Regions from separate parts of the Pseudomonas sp. GL_091 genome, predicted to be linked through region 1. Evidence: riboswitches for the same ligand, from Rfam matches in the RefSeq annotation. Region 1 holds a riboswitch; the other holds the start of a gene.
What was found. A riboswitch is a leader RNA that binds a small molecule or an ion and turns the genes downstream of it on or off. The one in region 1 is predicted to bind cobalamin.

Region 1 (7,275 bases):
GACTGGAAACCGATACGCCACGCCGTGGTGGTCGGCAGGTTGCGCACGTCCACCGAATAGAAGTTGCGACCGGTGGGCAGCACGTCCAGGCGACCACGACTCGGCGCGCCGCTGGGACCGGCCGGGACGAAGCGACCGCTCAGGGCATCGAGCAATCCGCGCATTTCCGCCGGACCGCAGGCGTCCAGACGCGGAGCGACTACCTCACGCAAGCCATCGATGATGGCTTGCACCTCGATCCAGTCCGCCTCCTGTAGGAGCGAGCCTGCTCGCGATGGTGTGTCAGTTGACATCAATGTGGCTGACACACCATCGCGAGCAGGCTCGCTCCTACAGGGGCTATTCAACGCGTCCGAAATCAACTGCGCGGCGAACAACTCCAAGCGTTCGCGGGTATCGCCCGCCGTACGCCAGGTCTCTTCGCTGATGTCCACAAGAGCCTCGGGGCGCGGCCCTGTCCACGGTTCGGCCAGCGCACAATCGAGTGGGTCGAAGCCCAACACGAAGGCCTTGGCCAGTGCCCGCAGCAGACTCGACTGCGCGCCCCGGCCATCACCCCGTGGAATGCGCAACAGCGCCAGCAAGGTATCGATGCGCAAGCGCCCGGTGGGCGATTCGCCGAACACGTGCAGGCCGTCGCGGATCTGCGACTCCTTCAAGTCGCACAGGTATGTGTCGAGCCGCGGTAACCAGATCGCTGCGTCGGCATCGCTGTCGAGTTGTTCGTCCAGTTGCAGTTCACGGTCGATGTGGGTGTCACGCACCAGTTGCAGGATGTCGCGCTGCAACTCTCGGGCGCGACGTGGATCGAGCAACTGCGCTTCGTAATATTCATCGGCCAACAGTTCGAGGTTACGCAGCGGGCCGTAGGTTTCGGCGCGGGTCAGCGGGGGCATCAAGTGATCGATGATCACCGCCTGGGTACGCCGCTTGGCCTGGGCGCCCTCGCCCGGGTCGTTGACGATGAACGGATAGATGTTCGGCAGCGGCCCGAGTAAAGCATCTGGCCAGCAATGTTCCGAGAGCCCCACGCCTTTGCCCGGCAGCCATTCGAGGTTGCCGTGTTTGCCGACGTGGATCACGCCGTGGGCGCCGTAGGTGTTACGCAGCCAGAAGTAAAACGCCAGGTAGCCGTGGGGCGGCACCAGGTCCGGGTCGTGATACACCGCGCTCGGGTCGACCTGATAACCCCGCGCAGGTTGAATGCCGACGAAGGTCAGGCCAAAACGCAGGCCGGCGATCATCATCCTTCCGCTGCGACACATCGGGTCGTTTTCCGGCGCGCCCCAACGTTCGAGCACCGCCACGCGATTGGCTTCGGGCAGGGCGTTGAACATCGCCAGATAGTCATCCATCCCCAGGCTTTGCTGGCACGGACGCAGGTCGAGGGTCTCGAGATCGTTGCTGACGCCGCCCAGCAATTGCTGGATCAGCGCGGTGCCACTGCCTGGCAATTCAGCCGGCAATGGATAACCTTCGGCATGCAGCGCCCGCAGGATATTCAGCGCCGCTGCCGGGGTATCGAGGCCGACGCCATTGCCGATGCGACCGTCGCGGGTCGGGTAATTGGCGAGAATCAAGGCAATGCGTTTTTCCGCATTGGGCACCTGCGCCAGATCGACCCAGCGCCGCGCCAGTTCGGCAACGAAATCCATACGCTCCGGTTGGGCCCGGTAGCAGACCACATCCGACTGACTGCGCTCACTGCGCCACGCCAGGTCCTTGAAACTGATCGGGCGGCTGATGATGCGTCCGTCCAGTTCAGGCAAGGCTATGTGCATCGCCAGGTCACGGGGGCCGAGGCCCTGTTCGCTGGCGCGCCAACCCGGTTCGTTGTCTTGGGCGCAAATCGCCTGGATCACCGGAATATTGCGGCGAAACGGGCGCAGATGCGGTGCTTCAGGACTGGATTGGGCGAAGCCGGTGGTATTCAGAATCACCGAGACGCTGGCCTCATCCAGCCAGTCCTCGACCACGCAAAGACAACCGGGTTCTTTCAAGCTGGCCAGCGCAATCGGCAACGGATTCAACCCCGCCGCCTGCAAGCGCTGGCAAAAAACATCAATGAAAGCGGTGTTCGCCGCCTGCAAATGCGAGCGGTAAAACAGCACCGCCGCCACCGGTTGCCCCACTTGCCAGTCGGCTTGCCAGTCGCTCAGCGCGGCAGAATGTTTGTGCGGATGGTAAATCGCCGTGCGTGGCAGGGTTTGCGGCTCGCCCCAGGTGTAATCACGGGCCAGCCAGCGGTTGGCCAGGCAGCGGAAGAAATCCAGGGCGTTGCCCATGCCGCCCTGGCGCAGAAACTGCCAGAGCCGATCACGATCTTCGGCACCGACGGTGCTCAGGTCACTGAGTTCCGGGTCCGGGCGATCATCACCCGGCACCAGAATCACCTGCACGCCGCGCTGCGACAGCTCGACCAGGCGCTCGATGCCGTAACGCCAATAGGCGATGCCACCGTGCAACGAAATCAGGATCACCCTGGCGTGACGCAGCACTTCATCGACGTACAAATCGACCGAGGCATGGTTCTGCACCTGCATCGGGTTGGCCAGGCGCACGCTCGGGTAATCGTCGGGCAATTGCTGCGCCGCTTCGGCGAGCAGCGCGAGGCTGGAATCGCCGCTGCACAGGATCACCAGTTCGGCGGGGGTTTGTCCAAGGTCGGCAATGTTGTCATCCGACACAAAACCGCCGGGCTGGGTCCTGAGCAGGTGCATGGATTACTCGCTGAGCGCGGCGCGCAATTGCGCTTCGAGAACAGTGGCGTCCAGTTCCTGGCCGATCAGCACCAGGCGGGTTACGCGTGCTTCTTCGGCGCCCCACTGGCGGTCGAAGTGCTTGTCGAAACGCGTGCCCACGCCCTGGATCAGCAGGCGCATTGGTTTGTTCGGGATCGCCGCAAAACCCTTGACCCGCAGGATGCCGTGCTGGACCACCAGTTGGGTCAGCGCATCCAGCAGCAGGCTTTCGTCGGCTTGCGGCAGTTCGATGGAGATCGAATCGAAGGCGTCGTGATCGTGGTCATCATGATCGTCGTCGCCATCATGATGATGGTCGTGGTGGCTGTGACGGCTGTCGATGTGTTCTTCGGAGCCGGCACCCAGGCCGATCAGCACGTCCAGCGGCAGGCGACCACTGCTGGCCTCGATGATTTTCACCGCTGGCGGCAATTCCTCGGCGACTTCCAGGCGCACGCGGGCCAGGTCCGCCGGGTTGATCAGGTCGGCTTTGTTGAGGATCACAAGGTCAGCGCTGGCCAGTTGGTCGGCGAACAGTTCGTGCAGCGGCGATTCGTGGTCCAGGTTCGGGTCGAGTTTGCGTTGGGCGTCGACCTGATCCGGGAACGCGGCGAAGGTGCCGGCGGCCACGGCCGGGCTGTCGACCACGGTGATCACCGCGTCCACCGTGCAGGCACTGCGGATTTCCGGCCACTGGAAGGCCTGGACCAGCGGCTTGGGCAGCGCCAGGCCCGAGGTTTCGATGAGAATGTGATCAAGATCGCCACGACGGGCCACCAGTTCGCGCATCACCGGGAAGAATTCTTCCTGGACGGTGCAGCACAGGCAGCCGTTGGCCAATTCATAGACACGGCCGTTGGCTTCTTCTTCGGTGCAACCGATGGAGCATTGCTTGAGGATTTCGCCATCAATACCCAACTCACCGAATTCGTTGACGATCACCGCGATGCGGCGACCCTGGGCGTTGTCGAGCATGTGCCGCAGCAGCGTGGTCTTGCCCGAGCCGAGAAAGCCGGTGACGATGGTGACGGGGAGTTTGGCCAGTGTTTTCATCGGATGCCCTATGGCTAATGTGGCGGGCATACGGGACGACGACCGGCAACGCGGAGGCGCGTGCCTGAGGAGTTCGCCACCGGATCACCCCGCCCGGTTGAAAGTGAGAATCTGTGACGAGGCAGGTCTCCTGGCTGACGGTGTGCCGGCCTTGAGCCTGGCATTCGCTGCGCCTTCCCGCCGGCCTCATGGATTGAGTCAGCAGTGGCGTGGCAACGAACATCACCGTTCACAGTTGCGGGGGCAGCCGCGGCATCGACCGCGTTCCCTTCTTAGCTTCGGCAAACGCCGAAGAACCTCGAAAGCGCAAGGCTACGCATGGTATTGGGGCGGGTCAATGCTTGCGATCCCTGTGGCAAGGGGGCTTGTGTAAATTTCAAGTGAGAACCCTTGCCAATTGACGCCCAACCCCCGCCCATGCTCTCCTACACACCTTGTTACGGGTGCCCTTCACAGGGTGAAACGGGAAACCGGTGAATCATGTGCTTTACTCTTAAGCCATGTCAGTCCGGTGCTGCCCCCGCAACGGTAAGCGAGCGAAGCATCAGATCCACTGTGCCACTGCGGCATGGGAAGGTGATGCTTTCAGGTTCAGGCGCAAGCCTTTGCCCCTCGTGAGCCCGGAGACCGGCCCGTAACACAAAGTGACAAGTACGATCACTGAACCAACAAACCCGCGGTGGGCGGGCGCTGTTTGAACCTCTGCGCGCCAGGTCGTGCGGGGGTTTGCATGCGCTCTTATTCCCCGCTGACAGACCAGAGGGAAACGCCATGTCGATCATCAGCAGCGCCGAACACACATCCGCGAGCACCACCTCAACCTTGACCCAACGTCTGGCCGCTGCTGTCTGCGCGTCGATCCTGGGCGCAAGCCTTGTGTATTTCGCCGGTTTCTCGCACATCGAAGCGGTGCACAATGCCGCCCACGATACCCGTCACAGCTCCGCATTCCCGTGCCATTGAGAGCTGTCGACATGATCAAGCGTATTGCGCAAACCGCAGGTTTCACCGGGCTGCTGGCCGCCCTGCTGCTGACCCTGCTGCAAAGCTTCTGGGTCGCCCCGCTGATTTTGCAGGCCGAAACCTACGAAAAAGCCGAACCGGTCGCGACTGAAGTTCACCAACACGCCGATGGCGCCATGGCTGCCCACACCCACGATGCACAAGCCTGGGAACCGGAAGACGGCTGGCAGCGCGTGCTGTCGACCACCGGCGGTAACCTGGTGGTGGCCGTCGGTTTCGCCCTGATGCTGGCCGGCCTGTACACCTTGCGTGCGCCGACCAAAACCTCGCAAGGCCTGCTCTGGGGCCTGGCCGGTTATGCGACGTTCGTGCTCGCGCCGACCCTCGGCCTGCCACCTGAATTGCCCGGCACTGCCGCAGCGGACCTGGCACAACGGCAACTGTGGTGGATCGGTACCGCCGCCTCCACCGCCGTCGGTATCGCGCTGATCGTGTTCAGCCGTCACTGGCTGATGAAAGTCCTCGGCGCGGCGATACTCGCCGTTCCCCATGTGATTGGCGCACCGCAACCGGAAGTGCATTCGATGCTTGCTCCAGAGGCGCTGGAAGCCCAGTTCAAAATCGCTTCGCAACTGACCAACGTGGCGTTCTGGCTGGCCCTGGGCCTGATCAGCGCCTGGTTGTTCCGTCGCAAAAGCGATGGCCAATACCACGCATGACTGACGTCAGCACAGCGCCGACCCTGGTGGTCGGCCTGGGCTGCCAACGGGGCTGCCCCGTCAGCACGTTGCTGGCGCTGCTCGATCAGGCGTTGGAGGCACACCAGATTGCTCGTCATGAAATCAAGGCGCTGGCCAGCATCGATTCGAAGCGCGACGAACCTGCGTTAATCGAACTGGCTCAGCAGCTTGGCCTGGAATTGATGTATTTCAGCAGTGAACAACTGGCCGCTTATGAACCGCAACTCAGTCATCAATCGCAAATAGCGTTTGAACGCACCGGTTGCTACGGCGTGGCGGAAAGCGCCGCACTGGCCCTGGCGGAACAACTGGCCCAGGCCCCGGCAAAACTGCTGATTCCACGACAAAAATACGCCCAGGCAACACTGGCATTGGCCGGCGCGGCATAAAAACCCCGATAATCCCCACCGTTGATCATGAACATTCTTCATCTGAAGCCCTGTTCAGCCCCTTTTTTCCCCACAGGAACCGACGATGACCGTCTACTTCATTGGCGCAGGTCCCGGCGACCCCGAACTGATTACCGTCAAAGGCCAGCGGCTGATTCGCAGCTGTCCGGTGATCATTTATGCCGGTTCCCTGGTACCTGCCGCCGTACTGGAAGGTCATTGTGCCGAGCAGGTGGTCAACAGTGCCGAACTGCACCTGGAACAGATCATCGACCTGATCAAGACCGCCCACGCCAAAGGTCAGGATGTGGCTCGGGTGCACTCCGGCGATCCAAGCCTGTATGGCGCCATTGGCGAGCAGATTCGCTATCTGCGTGAGCTGGGCATTGCGTTCGAAATCGTACCCGGCGTGACTGCCACAGCCGCTTGCGCAGCGCTTTTAGGAGCAGAACTGACGCTGCCGAACGTTTCGCAGAGCGTGATCCTGACGCGCTACGCCGACAAAACCGCCATGCCACCCGGAGAGGAATTCTCCAGCCTGGCGCAGCACGGCGCGACCATGGCGATTCATTTGGGGGTCAATCACCTGGCGAAGATCGTTGAAGAACTGCTACCCCATTACGGCGCCGATTGCCCGATTGCGGTGGTTCACCGCGCGAGCTGGCCGGATCAGGATTGGGTGGTGGGCACGCTTGAGGATATTGCCGGGAAGGTTGAAGCCAAGGGCTTTCGTCGTACGGCGTTGATTCTGGTGGGTCGGGTGCTGGGCAGCGACCACTTCAGTGAGTCATCGCTGTATCGCGCGGGGTATGCGCATCTCTACAGGCCCTGAGGCCCTCTTCGACTTGCTCGCGAAGGGGCCAACGAAATTTCCCCATAAAAAAACGGCGCTCACGGGGCGCCGTTTTTTCGTTTCGCAGCGAACGCCTTAGTAGTAGGCGTTTTCTTTCTGCGTGTGGTCGGTCACGTCGCGAACGCCCTTGAGCTCCGGAATGCGCTCGAGCAAAGTGCGCTCGATGCCTTCCTTCAGCGTCACGTCGGCCTGGCCGCAGCCCTGGCAACCACCGCCGAACTGCAAGACGGCGATGCCGTCTTCGACCACGTCGATCAGGCTGACCTGACCGCCGTGGCTGGCCAGCCCCGGGTTGATCTCGGTTTGCAGGTAGTAGTTGATGCGCTCGTTGACCGGGCTGTCGGCGTTGACCATCGGTACCTTGGCGTTTGGCGCCTTGATGGTCAGCTGGCCGCCCATGCGGTCGGTGGCGTAGTCGACAACGGCATCGTCCAGGAAGGCTTCGCTGAAGTGATCGATGTACGCGGTGAAGCTTTTGAGCCCCAGCGCGGTGTCTTCGGGTTTTTCTTCGCCCGGCTTGCAGTAGGCAATGCAGG
Region 2 (7,275 bases), 2.3 Mb from region 1:
GGCCAGGCCAAAAAACTTGCCGAAGGAGCGCAAGACGATCAGCCCGACTTGATGGGCAAACGGCGCCAGGCTCAGATGCGGCGTGTTATCCATGAACGCTTCGTCCACCACCAGCCAGCCACCGCGCTGGGCCAGTCGCGCGTGCCAGTCGAGCAGGCGACTGGGCGTGAGGCTCAAGCCCGTGGGGTTATTCGGATTGACCACCACCAGCACGTCGAAACTGTCGATAAAGAAATCGACTTCCTGCTCCAGCACTTCACGCACGATGTAGCCGTTGCGACGCCACGCCTCGGCGTGCTCGGCGTAACACGGCGACAACACGCCAACCTTGCCCGCCCGACGCAATCGCGGCAGCAGTTGAATCGCCATTTGCGAACCAGCCACCGGCAATGCCTGCAGGGCGCCGTAGTAATCACAGGCGGCCTGCTCCAGATCGTCGTCCGTCTCCGGCAAACGAGCCCAGGCCCGCAGCGGAATATCCGGCACCGGGAACGGCCAGGGCGCAAGCCCCGTGGACAGGTCCAGCCAGTCGGCTTCATCTATGCCGTATTCGAGCGCCGCCTTGCGCAGTCGCCCACCGTGTTCAAGCATAAAATTCGGCCCCCAGGCAGAGAATCAGCAGCCATAACCATACCCCGCGCTGGACCAATTGCCAGCCCCGGTCAATGGAGTCGGCATCCGCCGGCACGCCTTCGCCCAACTGCGGACGCTGATGCAGTTCGCCGTGATAAATCGCCGCCCCACCCAATTCGACACCAAGGGCACCCGCCCCTGCCGCCATCACCGGGCCGGCGTTCGGGCTGTCCCAGGTCGGGCCCTGGTTGCGCCAGCACTTCAACGCCAGGCGGGTTTTGCCCAGCAGCGCGTAAGTCAGTGCCACCAGGCGCGCAGGAATGTAATTGAGCACATCGTCGACCTTCGCCGCCGCCCAGCCGAACCGTTCGAAGCGCTCATTGCGATAACCCCACATCGCATCCAGCGTATTGCTCAGGCGGTAGAGCACCACGCCCGGCGCGCCCGCCACGGCAAACCAGAACAACGCCGCGAATACCGCATCGCTGCCGTTCTCCAGCACCGACTCGGTAGCGGCGCGGGCGACTTCGGTTTCATCCAGTTCGCTGGTCTGGCGACTGACCAGATAGCTCACCCGCGTGCGCGCCGCCTCCAGGTCATTACTGCGCAGGGCCTTGGCCACAGGCGTGACGTGCTCACCGAGGCTGCGCATGCCAAGGGCGCAATAGAGCGCGAGAATCTCGACGATCCAGCCGACATAAGGCGCCCAGGAGAATGCCGTGACCAACAGCGTCAGCGGCAACACGGCGATCACCCACGCGGTGACGCCATGGCTGCGCCAGCCGCGACCGCCACCGTTGAAACGTTGCTCGATGCGCTCGGCAAAACGGCCGAACGCCACCAGCGGATGCCAGCGTTTGGGTTCGCCCAGCAGCGCGTCCAGCGCAACCGCGGCGACACTCAACAACGCCACACTCATTGACTCACTCCCCAATAATTTTCATACAGCAATTCATGTAGCGGACGCGCCTGCGCCCAGCCTTCGAGCACCAGCATCGGCGCCGGATAGAACTCCCTCACCGGCCCCAGGCACAGCACCGCCAGCGGCTTGGCACCCGGCGGCAACCTCAACAAATCGGCCAGGGCTTGCGGTTCGAACAGCGACACCCAGCCCATGCCCAGCCCTTCGGCGCGGGACGCCAGCCACAGGTTCTGGATCGCGCAGGACAACGAAGCCATGTCCATTTCCGGTAAGGTGCGGCGGCCGAAGATATGCTGCTCGCGGTCGTCCATCAGCGCGGCGACCAGTACCTCGGCACAATCGTTGATGCCTTCCACCTTGAGCTTCATGAACTCATCGCTGCGCTCGCCAAGGGCTTCGGCAGTGCGGATGCGTTCTTCTTCCACCAGGGCCTGGATTTGCCCGCGCAAGGCGCGATCGCTGATGCGGATGAAGCGCCAGGGCTGCATCAGGCCGACACTGGGGGCCTGGTGTGCGGCCTCGAGCAGGCGCCGCAGCAATTCGGGCTCGACGGTGCCGCCGCTGAAGTGGCGCATGTCACGGCGCTCGGCGATGGCACGATAGACCGCTGCGCGTTCGGCTTCGGAATATGCGTTATCCGTCATGGCCGCTTCGCGAGCAGGCTCGCTCCTACAAGGTTTTGGTCCGGCGCAAACAGTGCGGCAATCGCCGAAGGGTTCGACGGAAAATAAAAGTGCACATAAGAGGCGGTCATCCGCCCTTCACGGTAGACCGCCTCCGCTCCGCGCCCGCCGTTAGGGCTCAATCCACGGGCAATCGGCGCCAGTTCAGTGGTGGTCAACGAATGGTGGTAGGTGTGCCCGCGTAGAGAACCTTCCGGCAATTGCACCGCCTGCAACGCCAGCGCTGCCAGACGCTTTTGCATCACCGCATCACCGACCAGCAAGCCAACCAGTTCGGCGCGAGTGCCCTCGACATCGGTCAGGGAATCGAGCAGATACAGCATGCCGCCACACTCGGCGAGCAATGGCTTGCCGGCGGCGTGGTGCGCACGGATCGCTTCGAGCATCGCGGTGTTTTTCGCCAGCGCAACATGGTGCAGTTCCGGGTAACCGCCCGGCAGATACAGGCTGTCCGCCTCCGGCAACTCACGGTCGCGGATCGGCGAGAAGAACGACAACTCGGCGCCCATCGCCCGCAGCAGATCCAGGCTTGCGCCGTAGGTGAACGCAAAGGCTTCATCCCGGGCAACGGCAATGCGTACACCGGCCAGCAGCGGTTCGACTGCGATGACATCAGGGGCGGCGAACTCGACCGCCGGTGGCAGCGCGACCTCGCAACTGCTGGCCAGGGCATCGGCGGCCGCATCGAGGCGCAGGTCGAGATCGTTCAACTCACTGGCCTGAACCAGCCCCAGGTGCCGGCTCGGCAATTCGATCCCGGTTTCCCGGGACAGCGCGCCGTACCAGCGCAAACCTTCAGTCAGGCTGCCTTCGAGCAGTTGCGCGTGGCGCAGCGTGCCGACACGATTGGCCAGCACGCCGGCGAACGGCAGGTCCGGCTGATAACGCGCCAGCCCCAGGGCCAGTGCGCCGAAGGTCTGGGCCATGGCGGTGCCATCGATCACCCCCAGCACCGGCACACCGAAATGCCGCGCCAGATCGGCGCTCGACGGCGTACCGTCGAACAGCCCCATGACACCTTCGATCAGGATCAGGTCGGCTTCAGCGGCGGCTTCCCACAGCAGCCGGCGACTCTCCTGCTCGCCGACCATCCACATGTCCAGCTGATACACCGGCGCACCACTGGCGCGTTCGAGAATCATCGGATCGAGAAAGTCGGGGCCGCACTTGAACACACGGACCTTGCGCCCCTGATTGCGATGCAATCGGGCCAGCGCCGCGGTGACGGTGGTCTTGCCCTGGCCAGAAGCCGGCGCGGCAATCAGTACCGCCGGACAGTGCCGAGGCTGACTCACAATTCGACGCCTTTCTGCGCTTTGATCCCGGCCTGAAAGGCGTGTTTGATCACGCCCATTTCGGTGACGGTGTCGGCCATCTCGATCATTTCCGGCTTGGCGGCACGACCGGTGACCACCACGTGTTGCATCGGCGGGCGGGCCTGCAAGTCGCTGAGCACCTGATCGAGTTCGAGGTAGCCGTGCTTGAGGGCGATGTTCAGTTCATCCAGCACCACCAGACCGATGGACGGATCGCGCAGCAGCTGCTGCGACACCGCCCAGGCGGCTTCGGCGGCGGCGATGTCGCGCTGGCGGTCCTGGGTTTCCCAGGTAAACCCTTCGCCCATCACATGAAAACGCACCTGCTCGGGAAAGCGCCGGAAGAACAGCTCTTCGCCCGTGCTGTTGCGGCCCTTGATGAACTGCACCACGCCGCATTGCATGCCGTGCCCCATGGCGCGGGCGAGCATGCCGAAGGCCGAACTGCTCTTGCCCTTGCCGTTGCCGGTCAGCACCAGCAGCAGGCCACACTCGTTCGGGGAATTGGCGATGCGCTCGTCGATCACGGCTTTTTTGCGCTGCATGCGCGCCAGGTGGCGTTCGTCACGATCGGGGGTATCAGTCATGGGGGAGCTCTCCGTTGAGGCAGGAATAACGGCGGGCAGGCACAAGAATAGAAGGCAAAAAGCCTGGCATCGCCCACCGTGATGCCGCTGGATGAATCAGGCCGGTCTCCGGGCTCATGAGTGGCGCGGGGCCAGACTGTGCGCCTTCCCGCATCGAATCGACACAGTGGCATCAGACACAGTTTTCACTCATTTACCGTTGCGGGGGCAGCGCCGGAATTGCGGACCTTCGACCAACAGAAGGACTCACTCACCGACTTCCCTGTTTCACTCTGTCGACCCAAGCCACAGAGCACCTGAAACAAGCCGCGAAGGTTAGAGGGTTGGGGGTGGAGCGTCAATTAAAGCCGGGCGGCCATCGACCGAATAGCTGCCAACAATCAATAAACTGACGTCAATCTTGTGCCACGCTCCCAGCAGTGATATCAAAGAGCCACAAACTCACAACACAACAACAAGGGTGAGCCCATGCAAGGCATGATCATCAACAATCCAAAGCTGGAATTCCTGCGCCCGGTGCTCGAGCACTGGTTCGAATGCATCGACCGTTACAACGCCGTCCGTGGCGATGGCGACACACCGTACTGGCACGACGAAAAGGCCAATCTCGGACTGCTGTCGGCCGCGGCCTGGATGGCCGAGATGGTCACGCTGCAACAGACGCCCACCCGCAAGCAGACCGAAGAAGGCGAACGCAACAGCCGCGCCGACCTGCTCCTGGCCTCGCCCGAAACCCGCGCCTACATCCAGACCAGTCAGCGCTGGCCACGGGTCAACAGCCTCAACCTGACCCAGGCCCTGCTCGACATCGCCAGCGATGCGAAGCGGCTGAGCCACGCCAGCGACCTGAAACTCGGCTGCCTGTTCGTCGCTCCGCAAAAAGCCCAGCAGGGCGCCACACCGGAAGAACTCCAGGACATGGTCGACGACCTGCAAAAGGAACACACCTGCGCTGTCGCCTGGTATTTCCCTTATGCCTACCGCAAGTTGCGCAACGAAGCCGGCAACTATCACCCCGGCATTGCGGTGCTGTTCAAGGAAGCTCGCGGCTGAGGGGTTGAACCATCGGACGACAACGCTTCTCTATGATTAGAACAAGGCATTCATAGGGAAGACCAGCATGCGCACGCCCCCGCTCGCTCTCGTTATCGCGCTCTGCGGAGGGCTCGCCGCTTGTGGCGAGACCTCCCGCCTGCAAGTCTCCGACGGCACCGGTCCATCGCCTCAATTGCCGGAACCGAAAAAAACCCTGATCCCGACCGTGAACATCGCCCCGGCCATCGGTTGGCCGCAGGGCGCAAAACCCATCGCCGCCACGGGCACTCAAGTGGCCGCTTTTGCCGAAGACCTGGATCACCCGCGCTGGCTTTATGTGCTGCCCAATGGCGATGTGCTGGTGGCGGAAACCAATGCACCACCCAAACCCGAAGACGGTAAAGGCATTCGCGGCTGGGTCATGAAGAAAGTCATGGGCCGCGCCGGGGCCAGGGTGCCCAGCGCCAACCGCATCACCTTGCTGCGCGACAAGGACCGTGATGGCGTCGCGGAAACCCGCACGGTGTTTCTGCAAAACCTCAACTCGCCCTTCGGCATGACCCTGGTCGGCAATGACCTGTATGTGGCCGACACTGATCGCCTGCTGCGCTTTCACTATGAAAGTGGCGATACGCAGATCAAGTCACCGCCGGTCAAAGTGGTCGACTTGCCGGGTGGGCCGCTGAACCACCACTGGACGAAAAACGTCATCGCCAGCAAGGACGGCCGCAAGCTGTACGTCACCGTGGGTTCCAACAGCAACGTCGCCGAAAACGGCATGGACAAGGAAGAAGGTCGCGCGGCGATCTGGGAAGTGGATCGCGCCACGGGCCAGCAGCGGATCTTCGCCTCCGGCCTGCGCAACCCCAACGGCATGGCCTGGGAACCGCACAGTGGTGCGCTGTGGACTGCGGTCAACGAACGGGATGAAATCGGCAGTGACCTGGTACCGGACTACATCACCTCGGTCAAGGATGGCGGCTTCTATGGCTGGCCCTTCAGCTATTATGGCCAGCACGTCGACCTGCGCGTCGAGCCGCAGAACCCGGACCTGGTGGCCAGGGCGATTGCCCCGGACTATGCGGTCGGCCCACACACCGCCTCGCTGGGCCTGACGTTCGCCGAAGGCAACAGGTTACCGGCGCAGTTCAGGGAAGGCGCCTTCATCGGCCAGCACGGCTCCTGGAACCGCAAGCCGCACAGCGGCTACAAAGTGATTTTCGTGCCCTTCAATGCCGGCAAGCCGACCGGGCAACCGCTGGATGTGCTGACCGGCTTCCTCAACGACAAGGAAGAAGCCATGGGCCGGCCGGTTGGCGTGGTAATCGATCGGCAGGGAGACTTGCTGGTGGCCGATGATGTAGGGAACAAGGTGTGGCGGGTGTCGGCGTCCAGATAGCAGCCTTGGCCGCAGTTGCTGCGGATTGGCTGGTGCTGCCGAACCACGTATCGCATTGAGACAGTGGTTCAGCACCAGGACCTTAGAGATATTTCATTTCAAAAGTCGCCGAGCCGTAGATGGCAACATCTTCGTTCAGGGTCAGCTTGTCGGCGCGATCGATCATCGTCCAAACCTCGAACTCCATCGTCAAGTCTTTCACGGCGATGGGCCTGCTGTGATCGGTTGCGAGGCCTACTGACAAGAGGTACCCCGGGCCCGTGCCTGCGGCCACGCCCCAAGTCACCCCATCGTCTGCGGATTCGATCGCGCGAACCGGCTGCTGGCCCGCCACCGCGCCTTTGACATAGACCCTGAGATAACCCAGCTTTTCGTTCTCATGGGTCAATCCCAAGCCAAACCAGAAAGGGTTTGTCGAAGTACCGGCTTGATTATCGACGGGGTTCAGTGCGAACTGAGCAGGTACTTCACAAGTCACGGTCAGTTGCAGGGGGTACTTTCCGACAAGTGTTTCGTCGTCTTTTTTGAGACTCCTTGCCGAGATCTTGCCAATGTCCACGCGACCGCCGTTCGACAGGCTCGGCGTGCACGCAGCTGGCGTGATGATGCCGGTGACGGTCAGGTCCGCGCTGGAGGCGGCGAAAGCGCTGTTGGCTCCGCCCAGCAGGAAGGTACCGCTGAGAATGCTGAGTATTCTTTTCATGGGTTCTGCTCTTGATAGTTGCGATGGTTGCAGCTGGAGACCCATTGGGTCGGACTG

Region 2: another riboswitch for cobalamin. It lies ahead of cobO (cob(I)yrinic acid a,c-diamide adenosyltransferase); the one in region 1 lies ahead of cobW (cobalamin biosynthesis protein CobW).

The regions. Positions count from the first base shown of each region.
Region 1 covers NZ_CM174451.1:4,101,419-4,108,693, forward strand. Annotated here, with positions in the region: gene cobN (cobaltochelatase subunit CobN) at 1-2,720, opposite strand, end outside; gene cobW (cobalamin biosynthesis protein CobW) at 2,724-3,794, opposite strand; cobalamin riboswitch at 3,898-4,110, opposite strand; cobalamin riboswitch at 4,219-4,444, shown strand; gene AC3ITY_RS18610 (CbtB domain-containing protein) at 4,566-4,757, shown strand; gene AC3ITY_RS18615 (CbtA family protein) at 4,769-5,476, shown strand; gene AC3ITY_RS18620 (cobalamin biosynthesis protein) at 5,473-5,886, shown strand; gene cobM (precorrin-4 C(11)-methyltransferase) at 5,972-6,718, shown strand; gene nfuA (Fe-S biogenesis protein NfuA) at 6,815-7,275, opposite strand, start outside.
Region 2 covers NZ_CM174451.1:1,806,110-1,813,384, reverse strand. Annotated here, with positions in the region: gene cobD (threonine-phosphate decarboxylase CobD) at 1-591, opposite strand, end outside; gene cbiB (adenosylcobinamide-phosphate synthase CbiB) at 584-1,492, opposite strand; gene bluB (5,6-dimethylbenzimidazole synthase) at 1,489-2,139, opposite strand; gene AC3ITY_RS08320 (cobyrinic acid a,c-diamide synthase CobB) at 2,136-3,473, opposite strand; gene cobO (cob(I)yrinic acid a,c-diamide adenosyltransferase) at 3,470-4,081, opposite strand; cobalamin riboswitch at 4,164-4,396, opposite strand; gene AC3ITY_RS08310 (hypothetical protein) at 4,550-5,134, shown strand; gene AC3ITY_RS08305 (PQQ-dependent sugar dehydrogenase) at 5,202-6,515, shown strand; gene AC3ITY_RS08300 (DUF1120 domain-containing protein) at 6,598-7,218, opposite strand.